2 regions of the Pseudoalteromonas sp. BDTF-M6 genome follow, and region 2 is predicted to be linked to the other one. Evidence: predicted binding sites of a transcription regulator. Region 2 holds the regulator's gene; the other holds the start of a gene.
What was found. The regulator LexA, encoded in region 2, represses DNA repair genes until DNA is damaged. The targets are predictions, from matches to a motif close to TACTGTATNNNNATACAGTA.
Positions count from the first base shown of each region.

Region 1 (11,298 bases), on a different contig from region 2:
GCACCGTGCTCCCAAATACTTTGGAAAATCGCCCAATCTTCATCGGACACTTTTGCCGGTGATACAAACCTTTGCAGTAAAGCCTTACTGGGGTTGCTGGTAAAATACAAATCGTAGGCTATCCAGGTTGAATAAGTTAGGGCGTCATGTGCAATCACCACGTCGGCAACACGAGGGTCGTCTTTATTCTGAGACAATTCAAGCAAATAGAAATTACCAATAGGCTCGCGCTCACTGCCCAGCCTATCTTCCACAACAATTACCGGCCCATTAAAGTCGCCGAAGGTCCCCTTGCCCAAGGCACTAAAACTAATCTCGTATTCCCCAGCGTTGTTTACCTCTAACACTATACCGGGATACTGACTGAACCATTGGGCAAAATGATCAGCGACTTTTTGTCGGGTCTCAGGATCGTCGGTGACAATCATAGCCACCTTTGCACTTAAGGCTGGCAGGTCTACCTTATCCTTAGGTACTCCCCATGCACTAAAACCGAGAAAATCCACCAACCCTTCATCGGATTTATTATTTGCAAAAGCTGTGTGGGGAAACAGAATAAGAAAAAGTAAAAGCGCGCGACCAAAAAAAGGGGACATAGCAAAACTCCATTTACATGTTCAATTCACGTTGATTCGATGGCAATACAAAAGTCTCATCTTAAAGCACAAGGTGTAAAAATGCCATTAGAAATACGGAGCCTTGCAACACCGTGATATTTTGAAACAGTTAAGCAGTAAGCCAGATGCCAATAAATATTAGGCTATGGCTTTGAATGGCCTGACAGTTTAACTATTAGCTGCTGGAGTCATCTATACTCGCTACTTTGGTGACGGCGTTAATGCCATTTTTGTGACTATGCAATGAGTGATTATCAATCTGACACAACCCAATTTCGTGGCTGTTGGTATCAACTGATAGGCGGCAGTGCGTTTTCACCCAGAGATTATGGGATCGGCTCCTACAATAGCTATACTCCATTGGGATATAGCGCGTCCTTTTGTCTTGTAGACAGGCTCCGGAATTTATTAAGTTTGTATACAAATCATGATCCTATGATGCTCTTTTATTTCAGCAAACTCAAGGTGAGCGGGCACAATCAACAGACTCACAATTTTATCCCGACATGGATGCTCCCCTGGACAGGCTATTGCGTTCCATGCGACGCCAGCGTATTCAGCCTCCCGCGCTTAATAACGTTCAAGCCAGCCCGATGTCTGATAACTTTTGGTTTTACGCTGATATAAATCTGCCACTAAACTATTGCGGTACTCTGATTATTGACAGAATGCCGATGATTTCTGGCGATGAGAGCGAATTGTATATCCGTGAAGCGATTAAGAATATTGTGGAAAGCGGCAGTCATATCACCCGTTGGACGCTGCAGTTTGTCGTTGGACAACTTATTACCGAAACCGCCCATGAGCCTGATGAGCGCTTGGCGGAATTGATAGAGTGCTACGGCGAACAGGAACCCCTAGAATTAAATGCTGTCATTCCGGTCGAGGTAAAAAATACTAGGGGCTTGAATATGGATTTGGCGTCGGCAGCGTCATCGAACGCACTTCCCCTTAATGACAATGTGTTGTTTAATGATTTTGAGATTGAACCGCCTCAAACCACAAAAAATAATATTTTTTAGCGGCCAATATGCTTTGCTGAAGCTCTTGAACTAATAAACCCTTTACAAATATTCTGAATTTATAGGGTAGTTAGGTTTAAGCCTGAAGGACACAATGCTAGACTGCAACAGACAAGGTTAATTGTAGGGACTCACACGAGGTTTACTATGTCGATTCGATTGCTTTTCTCTCTTTTCATAAGCAGCTTGCTATTACCTAGCTGGGCAATGGGCTATGCAACTATTGAACAACAATTGCAGAGCTTTAGCTTCCCTGACAATTGCACTCAAGCTCCCGTGGTACCAGACTACGACGATAGAAACGTGGATTGGAATGCGCTTGAAAAAAAAGAGACGGAGTGGCGAACTTGCCTGATCAATGCTAAAGGAAAGGATGCACACGCTCTGAAGACGTTCTTTATCGAAATTGGTGGGGATTTAACTCAAAGTCCCATTAACCGTAAACTCTACCCAAAATACCCGCGTAACTGTCAGTGCGGTCAACTAATGGATCAACTGCTGGGGCAGTTATCAGTTCGTGAACAACAGCGATATACACGTTTTCAGCAGTATATTGCCGATCATGAAGAACGTAATCGCAGAGTTGATGAGTATAATCGAAATGTTGCTAAAGCGAATCAGCGTAATTTTGAACGCCAGTTAAGAAAGGAGCAAAAGCGTGAGCGCGAAGCTACCTACGACGCTATTTGGCGTGGAATGCAAAACGCCCGCTACCAGAACTGAAAAGAAATTATTAGGGTCAGGTCTTGCATTGTGGACACCCTGAACAATCATTTAGTATGAATGAATAGGTTCGAAAGACTATATTTTGTTCAAAGATGACCTTCTGTTCTCTACTTATTCTTACTTCAGTCTAAATCCCCCTATAACGAAGATACTTAGAATTAAGGTCGCATATCGATAATACTGAGGACGCTCAATCCCTACTTAGAAAATGCCGTCTCCCGTTGCTCCCAGGTAATGGATCTCGACAGAAGATCTTTTGGGGTTATCTAACCGATGGGAATTGGTGAATCTATGGCGCTGGAAAGTAATCTTGCAATCAGCAAAGCGCCACGAGAAGGTTGCTTTTCTATGGCAGATAAATAGCAATGATGGAACACTAAAATTATAAAAACGTTACTTCGATATTACCTCAAATCTGGCGTACCAAACTATGCACCTCACATCTGCCTAAAGCATCCGTAACTTAGTTAAAAAGTGATCCTTTGCCCTTCAAGTGATTATGAATCCTTGGGTATTAATATTCTCTCACTTATCTGTTGATGTGTACTTGGTTTGTCTATTTGATACGTAATCAGGTCTTGAGGGAGATTTGGTTTGAGTAAATCGTTAAATAACTCGTTATCAGTCAATGAGCTGTCGAGCCACATATTCATCACTTCATCCCCCTGGGGTAGCATGAGCGGCATGGCTTTTGAGTGGATGTGCTTTAGCTTGTTGTGCGGCGGTAGTGTTATGACGGAGCAACTTAATGCACGCTCACCTGTGAGCGGGTGAAGCCACTCGCGGTATAGCCCACCAAAGGCAATAGCTTCCCCCTCTAACGCTTCAAAATCATAATAATGAATGGGCTTCTTATTCACATATTCAGTCTCACCGAAACCTGAAGCCGGAATAATGCAGCGAGTCTTTCTAAATGCCTCAAAGCCAGCACTTCGAAGGACATTTAGCTTGTCGTAACGGGTATTAAAGGATGTGTATTTTGAGGGCTTAAATGAACTCTCTGTTCTCTCAAGTAACAACCACCAGGTGGCTTTCTCTGCCCGTCGTTGACTCTGTTGTTCCCTTATTATGGTAATTGGGCTGGCTGCGCGTAGAAAACGTCCCTCCTGGAGTGGCTCAGACCAAAACTGAATATTAAGCTGCTGGATTAGGCGCTTTACACCTGAGCTAGCAGCGACACTTAACCTGCCACACATACTTTTCTCATTAACGGACCATGTATCCAATTTAGACTACAGACTATTAGTTCTGTAGAAATATTTTCATTGCTCTCTGTTCTAACATGATAGAGTTAAATATACTGTATGTATATACAGTTTTGGTTGTTGTTATGAAGGTTATTCCTATTTACATAGAAGCTGGGATCACGGGCTTTGAGTCACCAGCCGCTGAATATACAGAGCTTGGCCTGTCATTGGACGAGCTGCTTATTAAACACCCACATGCAACTTTTATCGGGCTCGCGAACGGTGACTCAATGCAAGAGGCGGGTATCTTTGACGGCGATCTATTGATTGTGGATAGAGCCGAAGCAATCCAGCACGGTGATATCATCGTTGCCAATTACAATGGCGCATTTGTTTGCAAACAGCTTGATAAACATCAAGGACGACTGTTATCAGCATCTCCTGGCTATGCTGCCGTACAAATTAAAGAAGGCGATGAATTTCAAGTTGAAGGGGTCGTTACTCGCTCAATACGCTTACATCGTAAAGCAAAAGAGCTCTTGATATGTACGCATTAGTTGATGCCGTCGCCTTTTATGCCAGTGCTGAAAAGGTGTTTGACCCAAGCATAAGAAAGCGCCCCGTAGTTGTTCTAACTAACAACGATGGATGTGTGTGTGCGGTGAGTCCGGAGGCCAGGAAGCTCCAAATTCCAAAGTTTGAGCCTTACTTCAAACTAAGGCACCTGCTCAACAAACATAATGTCGTGGTGCGCTCGTCCAACTATGAGCTTTATGCAGACCTGAGCTCACGTATGATGGATGTTATAGGGCGTTTTAGTGACAATCAGTACATCTACTCAATTGACGAGTCCTTCCTGAGATTTGCTGGCTATAACGCACTGGTAAATGATTGGCACCAGTATGGCCAGGACATTCGCAGAGCTGTTTGGCGGGAGACTAAGTTACCCGTTGGCGTAGGCTTTGGTTTAACCCCAACACTTGCTAAAGCAGCCAATCATGCAGCTAAAAAGTTGGAAGGTTTTAAGGGGGTAGCGGTCATTGACGACAACCATTCTGCCAAGGCTATCCTATCCAGGATGAAAGTCACGGATGTATGGGGCATTGGTGGCCGTTTGGGGAAAAAGCTCAACATCATGGGCGTTCAGAATGCCTGGCAGCTTGCGTGTCAAAGTCCAAAGAATATGCGTCGGCAATTTTCTGTTGTAGTAGAGCGTACAGTTGAAGAGTTAAACGGCAAGCTTTGTTTGTCATGGGATGATGTCAAAAGCCCGAAGCAGGAAATCTTCTCGACGCGGAGCTTTGGTGAGCGGATAACGAATATTAACGACTTAAAAGCCTCATTAATCACGCATTGTGGAATAGTAGGGAAAAAGCTTCGGCAGCAAGCCTCTCTTACTCGTCGTATCATGATATTCGCTCATAGCTCCCCCCACGAAGATAATTTCTATAAGCGCAGTTACCTGTATGACTTTCCCGTGCCAACTAATGACAGCCGCATTATTGCCAATGCGGTTAGCGAGGTAATGCCTTATTTGTACGCACCTGGTGTGCGATTCTATAAGGCAGGTTTAGGTGCAATTGACCTGGTTTCTGAGCAGTTTATGCAGGCCGATTTATTCACCCCTTGCCTGGACAACAAAAAACTTATGAACAGCATGGATACAATCAACCAGCTCTTTGGCACTGGCACCATAAGGCTAGCTAGCGCACAGCAAAATCAGCGCTGGTCAATGCGACGCGATTTTTTAAGCCCCAGATATACAACTAGGTGGTGTGATATCCCTCGAATATTGTGCTGATGGTTTGGAGGCAGAAAGGTTGGGCGTTAGTGCATGGCTATTGAAGGCTTGTAGTTGAAGGGCTGGAATGTGCCATTGTGATACGCTTTTTCTCATTATAAGTATTTATAGATTAACTGTAATAACGGACGCTAAACTAACTATTTTGGACAAAAAAATATAGATAAGAAGGGCGGCTCAGTATCGTTGTGAACCGCTCAGCTTCTATTAAAGGGTTTATATCTAAAAAATAGGGTGATGTTCATACTAATTCTCATTTTGACATAATAGCTGTTGCCTCTACAGCAGGTAATGTTTGTTAGTTCAATATTTGAAAGTAACAAACACTAACCTGCACCAGTATTTTAAAAGAAAAGGGCTTGGTTATTACACGGCTGATAAGAAAAAACCAAACTAAATATCAATATTTGAAGCTTTCCTTAGTTTTAGCGTTGATTCAAGCTGCTTGAAATTTTCGTTTAAATATTGCTTTTTTCTTTCAGAAATTAGCTTTTCCAATGTTTTACCAGTTGTGTATTTTAATCGAACGACGACACCTGAATCGGTTAAGTTTAAAATGTATTCAACACCTATGTTCAAAGAGGAAACTTCATTGCTTCTAAAAAAATCATTCTTGATGGAAAAGTTATAGTTAATTATTTTAGAACCCTGCTTATAGTCTGGAGGTGTTCCATATTTATTGGTGATTGCCATAGAGATATCTCTTATAGATGCTCCTTTGTAAAATCTTTTAAGTAAAAAAAACCCTACTTTTCCATCTCTATCTGTTTCTATTATTTCTATTTTCCAAGTTGAAGGTATTAAAGAGTTGTCATCCAGGGATTTAAATTTATTTCCTTTTCCTTTGGTAAATTCATTTGTTAAACTTTTAATAAATGAGTTAAGCTCCTCCTCAGAAACTTCATATTTTTCATATATATCATTAAGGTCTTTATAGTCCGAATAAGTAGGGTGTGCTCCTTCCTGTGACATGCTACTGACTATATATTCGGAGTCTTCGAATCCTGAAATTTTTGCCTTTTTAATCACCGGACCAAATTGATTTTCTTGATATTCATAAAAATTCACGTTGAGTTCTGTACCGAATTGAACACCGTTGTAATTATTACTTATAAATGCTTTGTTTCTATCATCTAAAGTAGCAAACTCTCCTTTTTCTTTTTTGTTGATTGATTTCGAAAGCTGGTTATTGCCATCGAAGCAAAGTAGAATTGTTCCTACATCAATTTCCTTATCGCCAGAATATCGGTAGCGCCCTCTTACATTTTTTCCTAAATTAATGTTCCACATCATAGTGTCACTTGAAAAGTCCCCGCCGAAGTTAACGGAATATCTATTGTTTTTATTAGGGTGAGTGTTAGATTTTCCTAATAAAAGATCTTCAATTTTGTTTTTTATATTTCCTCTAAATAGTTTAGGGTTTAAGTCTGGTATAAAAAAATCAAAACTGTTTTCCATGCAATATTTCTGTGCAGCACTTTTTCCTATCATCCCTTCTTTCTGAACAATAATGGGATGTAAAGTTAAAATTTCTCCTTTGTGCTCGATTGAAATGGAAGCAAGCTTATTGCTGCTAGGAAACGCAGAAATCGAGAAGAAAAATAAGAATAGTAATGCTTTTAATTTTAACATAATCATTCCTTTTTTAGTAAAACGTAGAGTGAAAATTGCACCATAAAATCAGGTTAAATATCTTGATTTTTATTAGAGAACTTTTTTCAAACATTTATGACAAATATTGAGTTTAGCCCGTTCAATTATTAAGTCAAAAGTAAGCTAAGATTGACGTCCGCTATGGAGAAAAATGGATGAAACTGAGAAGCATAGTGAGCATCTCTAGTTCGCTCAAAGATGACCTTATCTTCCCTGTATAATTTCTTCAGTCTAAATTCCCCTTTAACGAAGATACTTAGAATTAAGGCCTCATCTCGATAACAAGAGGACGCTCAATCACTACTTAGAAAATGCCGTCTCCCGTTGCTCCCAGGCAACGGATCTCGACTGGAAACCTTTAGGGTTATCCAACCGAGGGAAATTGGTGTACCCACGGTAAGAGCTGGCACTGGGAAGGCTAGCTGGGTTAGTTGTACGAATGCGTTGCAAGTGGCCCTGGTGAATGGCAGAGCAATAATGTGAATAAGCAGGCACGTGTGCCTGCTTTTTTCTTTTCCAGCGCAGAAGGCTTTCGTGTCGGGGTAAACGAACGCCCTTAATTCCTCTGCCTCGGTGCTATGTACTCATGCAGGTCAAAAAATAGAGGAGTTTCTGCATGACGTCTAAACAAAGATTGGTTCTTACTACTTTAGATAAGCTTTGTTGGCTATTTATGAGGGTAGGGGATGTTTTGTTATTTGTGTTCCTGGTCGACATGCTGGTGCCGATACGTCAGGCATTGGGTTGTCCGCTGCAAACTATGGATATTCTGATTGCTTTAGTGTCAGCCTGGATGGGAGCGCTGCTGTTGTGGATTGTGCAGTTAGAGCTATCTAATAAGTATGAGTAGTTCCCCGAGTGAACGCTTATTTAGTTATGCAGTTGAATAAAACAGGAGGACGGACTGCATGAATCGAATGAGTAAAAGACAATATATTATCCGGGCAATACATGAACTGCTTCATACATTTGCTTTGGTAAACCTGGTTATCTGGATAAGTAACTGGCTTGGCCTGGTCACAGTCAATACAACTTACAAGTTGAGTGACATAACAGGGCTTATGATAATCACTGGCATCTATGTGATGTCCGTTGCACTCAAGGTTTGGAGCCTTGGTAAGCGCAACATATAACACTGTCGGCACCCTCGGGTGCCGATTTCTTATGAGTAAAATTATTCAGCTCACGCAGATATACCAATTATTTGCTGAATCCCAAACAATAGCGCCAATTGGTGCGCTCAAGCCATCAAGGCTAGGAGTTGTGTCACTTAAATATCGTAGCGTGCCACTTTTTACGGTGTAACCTTTTATTCTAAGTTTTAGTCTGTTTTTATCAGGTGAGTGCCCTTCGATAAATGCTAGTACTTGACCATTTTCATCGCTCCTGTCAGTGGCAAATTCTTGCCTATGCAACGAGCTATAGCCAACACCAACGTAGTTCAGTTGTCCATCTCTACAAACTTGTGAACCTATATTGGCTGGATCCTGTACAGCTTTCAACTGAGCTGCTCGAGCAACTTTTTCCTCAAATAGCCTCTTATCTAGCTCTTCACTCACAACATGAAGAAGATAACCCTCAGCTTGGTGTGTAAGGTTTTCATCTGCAAATTCGTGGTTCTTATATTTATCTAAATAGGCTGTTAATTGATGTTTGGCGCTGTTTGAGCTTAGTGCTGAAAGCTCATCTCTTTGCTGTTGAACGAAATGTAACTTTAGGCTCTGTTCTAAAGACTCTTTTTTAACTTGAACCTCGTCATGTAAGGTGTTCAAACTTTCTGCAAAAGCTTCTACTTCGGGAAAGCTATTAAACGTATTTTCGTATTTGAAATACTCATATGCTGAAAGGAGTTCCATTGAACTATATCTCTGGCGCAATGTGTTGTAGCTTAACGCTTCTCCTTCTAGTTTACTAAGTTCTTTGGATAGGGGTCCAAACGTTGCTTGTAACTTCGCTTCCCCCCCTATTTTTGTTAAGGCATCGGTATATGCTTCTGTATATTCTTCCGGTTGAAATTCAACTAACATATATGACGCTATTGCAGCAGATAAGCCGACAGTTGCGATGGCCATCTGTGCATTAGCGATAGCATCATACTGCCTCTCCATAAACCTGATCTCACTTGCGGTTGAGCAAGGATTATTTGACGAATCGTTACCAGTTACTGTAGTCACTGTGCATCGTTGTATGCGTTGATAGTCCCATGTTGGCTCTGATGTCATAAGGTTTACCCAGGCATAGCTTTTGTTATCGATCTTTCTTTTATCTAAAGTAAATTCAGTAAATTCGTAGCCATCATCAATTTTTTCTAGTTTTGCAAAAATATCTTTTTTATATGCTGTGGTTGGCTTAAAGAGGTTTGTGAGGTGGGAGTTATCGATACGACCATTAGAGGTTGTGGAGGTACTAGCACATCCCGTTAGTGCGGATGATATAAGTAGAGCTAGTCCAAGCTTTTTCATTTTTTGTTCCTTTAGTGTGTAATAGTTATTTTAATTATTTGCAGTTATTCTAATGAAGATAAATTAACATTCAATATAACACTATGAAATTATTGTTTTTTCTTTTTTGTTGACGGCAGGGCAGCTGTTAATTGACTGACAACATAATTTTAAGTGTAAAAAAGCGCGTTTATGAGCTCGGTGAATTTTGTCCTGAAAATTAACTTCTCTTGCAGCAAGGTCGCCTCCTGAGTGGTGAGATACGGCGCTTTGCTTTTCTTGTCATATCGATGCGGGAGCTCATCAAGTAACTGGCGTTGAAAGCGCCTGGTGTCGTCAATTACTCTGCCTGAGCTGCTGACAAAAAAGACCTTATCAAACAGTGGGCGCTGACAAAGCATATTGTTGGCAAGCTTCAGTAAGGTGGCCTCCACCTTGTTCTTATTTTTAAACGAATTCTCCAGCTCAATTGCAGCGGTACTGTAATCTGAGTTAATGACAACGGCATCAACGTTTTTGATGTCGTTGGACGGGTAGAGGCGTTTAAATTCTTTCTCGGTGACAAAGCCTCGCCATAGCGGGGCAGGCTGACCACTGGTGGTTTTGTTATGCACTCCCTGCATCAACACAAATTGTAAGATGGAATCGTGCATGATGCTGTTCTGATTGAGCTGCTCAATGGGATTGGTTTTGGACCGAAACAGTATTTCATGGCGTATTACTTCCTCAGCATATCTGGCACCGGAAAAGGTCAGCACGTAGACAACCCCATCCGCGGCGCGGCTGGTTTTTACTTTTGCGAGTAACTGTTTTTTGGTCAGCTTGTTTAGTAATTCGGTGACCTTGTGTCTTTGTATTTCGAAAATGGCCGTTAAGGTGATGGCTGAGACAAAGCCAAATCGCGCTGCCAGTACCACGGCTATCTCTTCTTTTCTTCTGGCCTTGTGTCGATTGCTCAAGTCCTTTGAGTAATACATATCGATTTCAAAATAGGGCTGATACACATTCCAGTTGGTAATACGTTCGGTATTGTCGAATAACAGCATAAGACTCCTTTGTAAGTTTATTGAGTAGGACTTTTACAAAGGTTCGTACTGTGCAAAATCGCGCAGTTTTCAGATTTCTATTGGGTAACTGAGTCGGTGTTTTAGTCGCGGCGCACTACCCAATAGAGCACCTGACGCTTTACCACTGTCAGCAGGAAGACATTTAAAAACTCAAAACGGTATTTTGATTTTTATCGCTTGAACCGCCCGCCAGCTCTGGATGTTGACGTTCGTCAACGAGCTGGCTCTACGTCACTTTGTGACTAGCTCATCAAGCTCAGCGCATGTTCGGCTGCGCCGCACTAACCCCATTTTTACCATGCTTAGCTATGCAACATTCAGTTGTGTTGCTGGCATAGCCAATCAGTCTACTCGGTTCCTCGTATGCCAGGGGTTTGGCACTTACACGCTTCGCTGCTGCGGCCAAATTTTTGCGCGGCAAAAACAAAACTGGGGTTAGTTCGCCGATGCGAACATGCGCTGCTTCACGTTGACATGTGCTTCGCAATGACAACATTACGCGATTTATTGGTTTGATTCTCAAACGCTTTTTATTGCAGCCAAAGCCTTGCTTTGCTGCGGGTGTTTGCGCTTCGCTTTCATTAACTAACGGTGCTTTAGAATGAGCAGAACTAGGTGAGTAAGAGGGAGGGGGAACCTAAAGGGATTGCTTGAGCGAAACAATTACATTGTTGCTGAGCTATCGCAGTCAATGAAATTGAAAATGCCATATTTTTTATTAATTTACTAGTAACACACAGCAATTTAAACAACGTTAGGGTAATAAAAATATGACGCTATTAAG
Region 1 is NZ_JAGXTQ010000001.1:269,836-281,133, forward strand. It holds gene KD147_RS01210 (tetratricopeptide repeat protein) at 1-596, opposite strand, end outside; gene KD147_RS01215 (hypothetical protein) at 1,157-1,639, shown strand; gene KD147_RS01220 (hypothetical protein) at 1,787-2,362, shown strand; gene KD147_RS01225 (SOS response-associated peptidase family protein) at 2,863-3,561, opposite strand; gene KD147_RS01230 (LexA family protein) at 3,696-4,109, shown strand; gene KD147_RS01235 (Y-family DNA polymerase) at 4,097-5,353, shown strand; gene KD147_RS01240 (hypothetical protein) at 5,747-6,985, opposite strand; gene KD147_RS01245 (hypothetical protein) at 7,698-7,856, shown strand; gene KD147_RS01250 (hypothetical protein) at 8,185-9,468, opposite strand; gene KD147_RS01255 (hypothetical protein) at 9,618-10,493, opposite strand; gene KD147_RS01260 (hypothetical protein) at 11,285-11,298, shown strand, end outside.
Region 1: the regulator LexA is predicted to act here: its motif matches at 3,664-3,683, upstream of KD147_RS01230 (LexA family protein).

Region 2 (11,298 bases):
GATTTTGAGTTTGAGCATCCTCTGCATGAGGCTCATTACTTCTATACAGTGGCAAATTGCTACTCTGTTCTTTATGACGCTCGGACAGTTGAGTGGTACTCAGATGACTTGATGAAAGCGGTAATATTTTACAGAAAAGCTTTACACAGTATTCCTGAAATTGATCGAAGTGAAGACGTTAACAACATCCATACATATGAAGACCTCAGGTCGAGGGTTGTCACTAATTTAGCAAATAGTCTTTCCTCGCAGGGAAGAGCTTTGTGTTGTATATCGCTTTATGACGAAGCCATATCAATCAACAGCAATGTTGTAGCTATCGTCTCAAAAGCTCGGAACCAAATCTTCCTAGGAGAATCTCTTTATGACAATGGACATAAAGAGTATCACTACTTTATAGCTTATCAACTCATTAAAGAAGCAATTAAAAATATTGATCAGCTATACCCTGAACAAAGGGGGGACCTTGAAGGTGAAGGTTACTTATTTAAGTTCAAGGAATGGTTTGAGCAAACATTTGAAGTCTCTGCATTTGATTACTTTAAAGATGAATTTGATGACTTTGAAACCAGAAAACACAAACAGTATTTACAATGGTGTGCAAAAAACAAACTTTTTATCAATGATCTGAATGACGTTTGTGAGTATGAAATTTCTTATCAAGATGTACTTGCTTTGCCCTCATTTGTTCAAACCATAAATACAACACTAGCTATGCATGAGGGGCTTGCTTACCACGGTAATTTTGACGAACTAAAGAATGACTATTGCCATGCTCGTTATCTCATTTTTTCAGCAAAAAATATCCCCGATGATGTCCCGCATTTCTTCAATTCTACATATCTGCATGTTGATGATATGTCACACTCAATCAATAACTTAAAAACTGGCCACTACAAATCCGCGTTTCGTACACTGTATTCACTGTTTGATAAAATTGCTTACCTTGTGAGTCGTTTTTTTGATTTGAACGACCTGAAAGACGACAATATGATAAGCATCGATAGTCTATTTAGGGATTTCAAAGCTAAGAACTGGAAAAGAGACTGGAAACCTCACAAGAAGCTGAAGGATAGCGATAATCATTTTATTCATGCATTGTTTTACATACTGAAAGATATTCGAGACGTTACAAAGTCATCTTCCGTATCAAAATGGATAGATCCAGACGCAAAATCATTTTCAGAGATTAGAAATGCTATGGAACACCGTTCGCTCAAAATTGTGGATGATTTTGGTTATGAACTTACTCACTCAGATAAAAGCTTTCATGAAGCCGAGTTGAACAAGACAAAGCAAGAAATTGTAAAAATCCAAGCTGACTTGAAAGAGGTTTATAAAGAACAAAAACAGGCTAAAAAAGATTGTAATAACTCTTTAATTGAGCAATTAGAAGGGAAAAAGAATAAGCTCAACTTAAGGTTGTCAGTCTTAGATTTAAATATTGTTGAGAAAGAAAAGCTATCTTCCCACACCCTTTTAATACCTATAAGCCAGTTCGAATCGCGCTTAATGACATTAATGAAGTTAGCTAGAAATTCGATAATGTATTTATCTTTGGCTATTCATTATGAAGAGATGAAGCGACCAAGTGAAGGGCTGTATCTACCTGTGGAAGTGCCATTTAAATTATATTAGGTTATATGGATTGGTGGGTGACTGTTTTTGACACAGAGCTGACCATCAGTTCAATTGTGCTGTGGCAGAAAGCCACTGGAAACATTATTGGATGGGAAATCGATTTGGGCTGAGAAGAATTTAGCTCAAATCTAAACTGATAGTCACCGATTGAAAAATGGGTAACTGTCAGATCAAGTCTGAGCTAGTACGTGTCAACAAAGTAATTCAGTTTGAATATACTTTACCACGCGTTCAGAACGATAGTGTTTTGCTATGTCGAGGCAGTTGATAGCTTTATTTCTATGGGTGGCATAGATGGGCAATGTATAGCTTTTCTTCCAGTCCCCTTCATGTTCAATCATGAGCTTGAATAGATTTAGCTCGTCCATTTCGGCTGCTAACATAAGGGGGGTGTAATCCATCCCTTTTATTCTATGTGTTAAATTAACATTAGAACCTTTTTTTATTAAGATCCTGGCAATTTGCCGCATTTTTGAAACGGTGGGATAGTTTTTTAATTTGCGTTTATTAATTTCTTCCAAATACTCCTCGAGAATCTTCTTATGCCTCTCATTTTTAATAACTGGTAAATCATCAATATTCACCCCAGCAAAGAGGGGCTTTAATCTATGAAGATTTTCAGGCTGTAGCCTATTTAAAAAGTCGTCGATAGTCCAAATAGGTTTTTTACACTCTTTCACTAGGCCAAGAGCATGGTATAAGGCACTCTCCGAATCGAGTCCACCTCTAAGATCAATTTCAATGTCCTCATTTAGCGATAAAACTTTATGTACAATTTCAGGCTCCCCAGTACAAACGGCTGCCATCAAAGGGAAGTTCATCTTTCGCGTTGTGACTGTATTTAATATCTTAGCTGAATGAGGCTTAAGCGAGATAGCTTCAAAAATTTGTCTATCAAGAGACTCAGTTAATGGATCAAAGCGATCTAAATGAGAGAGGGCCATCAATAACGGAGAGTCACCAACTTCAGATGTGACATTAACGCTATCTCCACGCTCTAAGCATGATTTAACTTGCTCAACGTCATTATGAAGAGCGGCATAAACAATTGGGGGCATCTTACGTTGGACTCCAGCTTTAGAGCCGACCTTCATGTTTTTCCTTTGAGTATCGAGAGGGTTTTGGGGAGTCTCCTCTACAATAGAACCAACTTTGAGATCGTACTCTGGGTAAGCTGTATTAGGGTATGCATACTGGGCTGGAAAACAGTTGTTGAAGTTATAGCGATAGTGTTCAATTTCATTACTCGCTAATACTTCTAGTTTCTGCTTGTTTTCTGATTTAGTCTTCGCTGGCAAAAGATCAAAACCAAACAAAATAGAAGCAGATTTGAGTCGCGTGATAAATACTTTATCAGCTTTAGTTTGGTAAGCAGCTACAACCAAAGCTTCACTAATGATAGCTTGAATTTGGTCTTTAGAATGAGCTCTATAAAGTGATAGCTCGAAAGCCTTTTTATATGCGAAATTAGCTTCTTCTAACTTACCTGATAGTACGAGATGCTTTCCTAATAATTGGTGATATCGATAGGTCAAGCCCTCGAGCTCAGTACAATTATCAAGCTCCGTTTTTATTGAAAGAAGTAGTTCTGAGACTATTTTTTTGTTCTTTTCAGACTTTGGAGAGCGGGCGTTTTGCTTGTATTCGTGGAGAACATCGTTAATGAGACTTTGCAAACGCAAGTAGTTATCGGAAAGTTGCATTCGATTATCTTCAGTTGAGTTTTTGAAGTCATCGAACGCAAACCGAGCATTCTCTAGATGTGGTTGAAATTCTAATAAGAACCTTGTAGCGATAATACTCCACTTTAAGTTGTTCCATTGCTTTTCGTCATGGGAATTAGGCGGGGCATGCTGTTCTAGGGATGCCACATATTTGAATGATGGCAATTCGGCTTGTTTGATCCATGTCCGAACCCTGTCTTTAACCTCTTTCGATTTGAACAGTGTAAGTAAAGAATTATCTTCTACGTCATCCAGGATAGTTAAATTAACTCCATTGGGGGCACATAACTTCTGTGAGTGATTATCTTCTTCTAAGAAGGTGCTGGTTACTAAACTCGATAGGAGTGCGCTGTCTTCAAGATATTTATTAGCTTGCCCAATGGAGAACCCATCTAAAGGGTGAGTGGAAATCCAATCAAAATAAGACTTGAATACTTTTTGCAGAAATATTGTGACTCTTGCCGCAATTTCGTCTCCATATACGTTACGAATTGGGCTGATGACTGTAAGTTCTTTTAATTTTTCAAACTCACCGATATGGATATCAACTTGTTTAGAGCAGCTATCATCAAGCTTTCGTGCATCTGATGATGACAAGAATGATTTGGTATCAAACGCAGTTGATATACTTCTTAGTAGAGCCTGCGCTGTGGGGTAAGGGGTAGTCCTTTTCGCTTTATAAAGTTTCATTCATTATCACCTTTTCGACATCCTTTCTAAAGTTATGATATGCACGCCAATCACTTGGTGTAGAAGGTATTGTAATGTGCGTCCCATGTCTTGATAAGAGTTTATTATGTTTCTTTCCTCTATTCACAATACACAGTTGTTCTTTTACTAACCGCTTAATATAAGAGTTTATTTCCTTATTTTTGCTATAGCGTCTCATCTAGCTCTCCAAAAGAGGTGGGAGCGCCCACCTCATAATAAGTCAAAATTACTTGTCTTGATTCTTTTGGGCGGCCCTCTGCGCGCGTCCTACAAAGTGGTTTTTAGGCACTTTTCCTCCATGTTTTTTTGCGTATTCGCTCTGGATACGTGCGGCGTCTTCAGTGGTCATTGGCTTTTTGGGATTAGACATAGGTGCTCCTAATGTGTCTGTTTAAAGGAGCTGTTAGCTTAGGTCTGGAGCAAGATTGTGTAAGCAAGGTAATTGGAGAGAAAAAAATTAAAAGTGCTAGTTCCATGCGTAGCCTTCTCTAACCAGACCAAATTGAATTTGATATGATGAATTAAACGCAAGCTAAGAATTCACATCATGAACATTCTTTTCTTATGCACTGCCAATATCCAACGCAGCAAAACAGCCGAAGAGTTATTTAGCGCTGCCGATGGTATTAACGAATATCGCTCAGCTGGGCTAAGCGCTAAGTATGTTGCTAAGGCTGGCTCTCGCTTATGTAGTGAAGAGCTATTGCAATGGGCTGATAAAATCTATGTGTTTGAAGCAAAACATATAGAGCGCATTCGAGAGTACACTGGTGACGTTCACTCAGCTAAGATCACCAACCTGGATATCCCTGATAAGTATCAATACTTCCAACGAGAGCTGGTGTTACTTTTATTAGAGCGTTTGCCACTGAGGGAGCTAATAAAAGGGAATGAGTAAGGCTCAAGCCTGAATTGAATTAACTCGATGGTGTTATTTTCTAGAAAGCAAAAAGGACCGTTTTGCTATAGAGCCGAAATCTAGGGTATTCATAATGGCTCTTATAAGGACTATTACGACACAAAAAAGTCCATAATAGACCGTATGTGGTCTTTTAAGTCGCCACTTAAATTTCTGGCTCGAATACAGCAATGGCCCTTAATATGATGAGCGCTGATTACTACACGATTTGGCTAACCAGATTGAAAAGCCAACTGGGAAAAGGCTTCTTATCCTCTATAATTAAAGCTGAATGGACTATGTGAATCTAGCGTACCGACAAGGATGCTTATTATGGCAAAGGGACTATCAGCCTTCACTAAACCGCTTTTGTTTTTATACAACCTCTTGATCATTTGCTTGCTTCTTACCGGAGGCGGATTCCTTACGTATGCCATAGTCACAAGCTAAGTTGGGGATTTTAAATGGCCTTACCAGTGTGAGCAACGCTACCACCTAACCTCAACCATACCACCGTAAACACGAAACCCAACCTTGAACTGAAAATGCCAAGCGTTGGGAATCACTCTTAAATGCTTTGTTATGGCACTACTTCACAGCTAACAACTTTGCTTTTATCAATACTGACGCAAATCTCTGCAATGTGGGACTTATGCCAAAGCAGATTGACCAGTCGCCGTCTTTTGGAGAGTAAAAATTACCGCCATCTGTTGAACGAGGATCTCGGAGCAATAGTCCCCTTTTAATAAAGTCTTCTGTGTAAGCAAACAATTCATCCACATCTACGCCTAAGCTTAAGGCATCAAAGTTCAGGTTATTAACAACGTAAACTGGATATACTGTTTTAAACTCCAGTTGCTTCAATGAAGCTAACTTAATAAATAAGTTCACCTTTAGGTCATCTATACCATTGATACAAGAAATAAATCTGACTTTTTCATTTTCACTAAAGTTAAACTGGCGATCATTTATGAAGGTTAAAGCTAACGCTCTTAACCCGATCTCACTTGACGTAGATGTAATTGCAGATGCATAGTCAGCTAGAACTTTTTGAGCTACTTTACTATTCAAAAACTCATTGAGTTCTATTTGCTTGTCGAGTGATAGGTATTCAACTTCAGAATCAATAGCATCAAGGAACTGTTTAACCCTGTGTTCTGCATACAAATTATGAGCTTTTTTCAAAAGGTTGAACGTAGATTTCAATACAATATTTGTACTTTTAGACGTTTGTAGTTCCAAATTTTGCTCCTGTGCCATAACGCCCCACTAAAAGGCAAATAAACGCTTGACTAAAATTAGGAACGCAGTGACAAAGCCAAGCTTTATTTTTCTTGCTTTAAAGGCTTGTTAGTTGCCTAAGCTTTTAATGTTATTGGTTATTTTCATCAGCATCTATCTGAGTAGCGACAGCATATTCAAACTGTTCACTATTTGACTCTTTAGGAATATAACGGATATACGCTTTTCCGCCCCAAGTCGTCAATTCATCAACTTGAGATTTCAGGTTTGCAATACTTCCCCTCGAGTCAGCCATTGCTGCGTCAACCCACTGAGATGAACCAGCGTAAACTTGCATTAACTTTAGGTGTTCTTCAGTAAGATTATCCGGTAAAGAAAACTCACCATGGGTCAGTTTTTTCATTTGGTATGAATTAGTTTGTACTATTTGAAAGCTTCCTTCTCCGGTCCGAGGATTACTTTCTCCAAAAATTTTGGCCTCAACGCTGATTTTCATCATTCCAGAAAAATCTGGTAATAATTGAATGTCTACTGAACTTAAATTTGGAATACCTTGATATTTATTTCCTTTAGAATCTTGTAAGCTCCAAGTTATGGCTTCAATCTTCTGGTTTGATACAGAATTTAAAAATAAAGCATTTAGTCGGATGTTTTCACCTGGGTGGACTAGAACCTCTGGCGTAATAGCCTTTTTTTCCACCAGCTGAATATCATATTTTGGAAGTAATCCCGCCCAGTTAAAAATTACGATAAGAATAGATATAAATCCCCAAACGGTGACAATATTAGAAATTGCTTTCATCATTTTAATATTTTCCTTGTTCAACTATTACAGATTGCTACTAACGCCCTGTTAAGGTGTGAGCAACGCAATGCCGAAGTCTACGCACACCACCTTAATCACTTAAATCAACGCATAGTGAAAATGCCACGCGTTGCGAATCACTCTTAAACAGTTTGTTAGAATTTTGCTATCGTTGTACTGCTATTAACAAACATCAGTTGCTCAACGACTCTAAACTCTGCAACTTGGTAATTGACCGAAGCTTCGAAAGCAGTGTGTATTTCCTTAAATTTTGGTTCTGATGCTACTCGTCCACACAAGTCTAAGTATTCCCAGTACAAATCTACTTTTTCAATAATGTACTTGTGAGACTTACCAAGAAGGAAATGGCACACCCTGCTGTCCCAAATCGCATAAACATTTGGGTTTACGAAATGTAGAAGTTTTGAAACGCCAACAAGAGAGTTGTTTACCAATGACTTTAAAGCAAGGATTTCATCACTTGAAATTCGTTCAGGCAACTTTGCCTTGTTTAGTATATTCAGCGACTCTTCAAAGTTATTCGACTTGAAGTTCATGATTGTTGGCATCCATCCATAAGTGAAATTTGCACCAATAACCAAGTCTTGCTCTGTAAGAGTATCCTTGTCACAGAAATACTTTACGAAATGGCGATAAGAACGGTGATATGTATGCTCGGAGTCTTCACTCTTCAAAGAGTCAGCGAACCTCAAGATATCTCTAATTTCGATATTCTTCATAGTTTCCTAAAAATTCAAACAATTTAATATCGAGCGATTGGGTCGTTTTCCTGTCCAAATCGGTCTCATTTTTGTCCTATGACCATTGATAGCAAATTTAGGAAGTACTTAACAGCATTGAAGTTATTCTACATTGCTCTAAACGTGGACACGACAAAAACGACCCATTGGGTCGTTTTCCTGACTATGGGAGAAACGCAACGATTATGGATGTATACACTGTGATTTTGGTAGAAGGATGAACGTCCGATCCTCACTCCTAGCTGACTATCACTACACCTAGCACCGCGGTTTTCGATAGCTTAGTTCCAACTAGTGTGCACTAAGCATAGTAAAGCAGTAGGCTTCAAACGTTTTACCGCCAATATTGATAAAAGAACGGTAACAAGCTACTGAACTATTTGAATAAATATCAATTTCTCAGCCATCCTTTAGTTAGAGCTGGAGTAGACCCAGATCGCTAGATACCCCTTCACTCTTTGAGCATTTAAAAAGTTTATTGTTAACGGATTTTTTTGGAAATAAATTAAACGCCACAGGGGTTGGCAAATTCCTTGAATTTATTTGCGATTTTCTGACAACTGTATATACTCACAGTTAAATGTACTGTATGGAAAACCAGTTGTATGCGCCCTTTAACTAAACGCCAATCGCAAATTTTAGAGCTGATCAAAGTCTTTATTAAAGATACCGGCATGCCGCCGACGCGCGCCGAAATTGCACAAACGCTGGGCTTTCGCAGTGCCAATGCCGCTGAAGAGCACCTGAAGGCGCTGGCCAAGAAAGGGGTGATCAAGATGAAACCCGGCGCCAGCCGTGGTATTCAGCTGGTTGAGGAAGAAGAGCCGGAGCAATTAGGCCTGCCGCTGATAGGTCGCGTAGCCGCCGGTGAGCCCATTTTGGCGCAGGAACATATTGAGAGCCATTGCCAAATCGACCCCTTGCTGTTTAAACCGGCGGCGGATTACCTGCTGCGCGTTAACGGCATGAGTATGAAGGACATAGGCATTCTCGATGGCGACTTGCTGGCGGTACACCGCGCCCAGGTGGCGGAAAACGGTCAGGTGGTGGTGGCCCGTGTCGGGGAAGACGTCACGGTCAAACGTTTGGAAAAGGCTGGTCGTAAGGTGTTACTGCATGCGGAGAACGACGAGTTTGCCCCCATCGAAGTCGATTTAGAACATGAATCCTTTAATATTGAGGGTTTAGCAGTTGGCGTAATTCGAAACGCCGACTGGATGTAGGTTTTACCCCGCATTTAGCCCCCGATAGGCCGTTTATTGGGGGTTTTACGGCGCTTTTCTCCTTTCTTTCCTTACGCGCTAACAGTTTGAATATCCCCCAAATATTTATTTAAAAAAGCAAAACTAAAACGCTTCATTTCTTGCTATTCGCTCAATTCTTGACTAATTGGTTATATTACAGGCTTTGCTGGTTGCTTTTTGCGCACTTTTATTGCAGTAAATTGAATCGGCCAGTCCAAGCATAATAATAACGAAGAATGGCTAGCAGTAATTGCCTCTTCCCTTTTTTGCGTTGCGCGTAGTTAAGGAGATGGTACATGAAGCAGCTTTGCTCCCTCATGTTGCTGTGTCTGTTTGTTCCCCAAATGGCCTTTGCCAACAGCAAGTACAACTTGCGCCCTGGGGTGACGGATATCAGCGAGAATGTTTACCAGTTGCATATGACGATATTTATCATCTGTTGTGTGATTGGGGTGATCGTATTCTCGGTCATGTTTTGGGCCTTGCTCAGGCACCGAAAATCCAAGGGCGCTACCGCCGCCACCTTCCATGAAAGCACCAAGGTCGAAATTCTTTGGACCGCGATCCCATTTTTAATTCTTATCGGCATGGCGGTGCCCGCGACCAAAACCCTGATCGCCATGGAGGACACCTCCAAGGCGGATGTCACCATCAAGATCACCGGCTCGCAGTGGAAATGGCACTATGAATACATGGGTCATGATCTGGGCTTTTATTCGCTGCTGGCCACGCCCCAGGAGCAAATTAAAAACGCAGAAGCTAAGGGCGAAAATTACCTGTTGGAAGTGGATAAGCCTCTGGTGATCCCTACCGGTAAAAAGGTGCGTTTCCTGATGACCTCGGACGATGTCATTCATTCCTGGTGGGTGCCAGACTTCGCGGTGAAAAAAGATGCCAACCCGGGCTTTATCAACGAGGCCTGGACCAAGGTTAACGAAGCGGGTATCTATCGCGGTCAATGTGCCGAGCTGTGTGGTCAGGACCACGGCTTTATGCCCGTTGTGGTTGAAGCGAAATCCCCTGAGGAGTTTGATACCTGGCTGGCGGCGCAAAAACAAGCGATGTTGGACCAGGCCGATGCCGATGCCGCCTTACTCGACCAAACCCTGTCTCATGACGAGCTCATGAGCACCGGCGAGAAGATCTATATGACCCGCTGCGTAGCCTGTCACCAACCAACGGGTCTCGGCGTTCCCGGAGTATTCCCGGCAATCAAGGGCAGCCCAATCGCGACCGGCGAAATCAAAGACCACATCGATATTGTGGTGCACGGTAAACCGGGCACGGCCATGCAGGCCTTCGTGAGCCAGCTCACCATTAAAGAGCTCGCGGCCGTTGTTACCTATCAGCGTAATGCCTTTGGTAATGACACCGGCGATACGGTGCAACCAAGTGAGATTCAGGCCTTTATTGATGGGGGAGAACAATGAGTACAGCCGCTGCAACACATGAACATCACGGGCCTGCGACCGGCATTAAACGCTGGCTCTTTACTACTAACCATAAAGACATAGGCACGCTGTATCTGCTGTTTTCCTTGCTGATGTTTTTAACCGGCGGCGCCATGGCCATGGTCATTCGCGCCGAGCTATTCCAGCCGGGATTACAATTGGTTGACCCGCATTTCTTTAATCAGATGACCACGGTGCATGGCTTGATCATGGTTTTCGGTGCGGTGATGCCGGCCTTTACCGGCCTGGCCAACTGGATGATCCCCATGATGATCGGGGCGCCGGACATGGCCTTGCCGCGCATGAACAACTGGAGCTTCTGGATCCTGCCCTTCGCCTTTGCCATCTTGCTGATGTCGCTGTTTATGGATGGGGGCGGTCCGGCCTTCGGTTGGACCTTTTACGCGCCGCTGTCGACCACCTACAGTAACGACAACACCGCGCTGTTCGTGTTTGCCATCCATATCATGGGGGCCAGCTCCATCATGGGCGCGATTAACGTGATAGTGACCATCGTCAACCTGCGGGCGCCGGGCATGAAGTGGATGAAGTTGCCGCTGTTTGTGTGGACCTGGCTGATCACCGCCTTCCTGCTGATTGCGGTGATGCCGGTACTGGCCGGGGCGGTGACCATGGTACTGACGGATAAATACTTCGGCACCGACTTCTTTAACGCCGCCGGCGGTGGCGATCCCGTGATGTTCCAGCATATTTTCTGGTTCTTCGGTCACCCCGAGGTATACATCATGATCTTGCCGGCATTCGGCATTATCTCCACCATAGTGCCCACCTTCTCGCGCAAAAAACTCTTTGGCTACTCC
Region 2 is NZ_JAGXTQ010000002.1:260,537-271,834, forward strand. It holds gene KD147_RS05460 (LA2681 family HEPN domain-containing protein) at 1-1,638, shown strand, start outside; gene KD147_RS05465 (ankyrin repeat domain-containing protein) at 1,833-4,055, opposite strand; gene KD147_RS05470 (hypothetical protein) at 4,303-4,446, opposite strand; gene KD147_RS05475 (arsenate reductase/protein-tyrosine-phosphatase family protein) at 4,624-4,974, shown strand; gene KD147_RS05480 (hypothetical protein) at 5,563-6,234, opposite strand; gene KD147_RS05485 (hypothetical protein) at 6,347-7,021, opposite strand; gene KD147_RS05490 (hypothetical protein) at 7,177-7,761, opposite strand; gene lexA (transcriptional repressor LexA) at 8,388-9,005, shown strand; gene coxB (cytochrome c oxidase subunit II) at 9,323-10,456, shown strand; gene ctaD (cytochrome c oxidase subunit I) at 10,453-11,298, shown strand, end outside.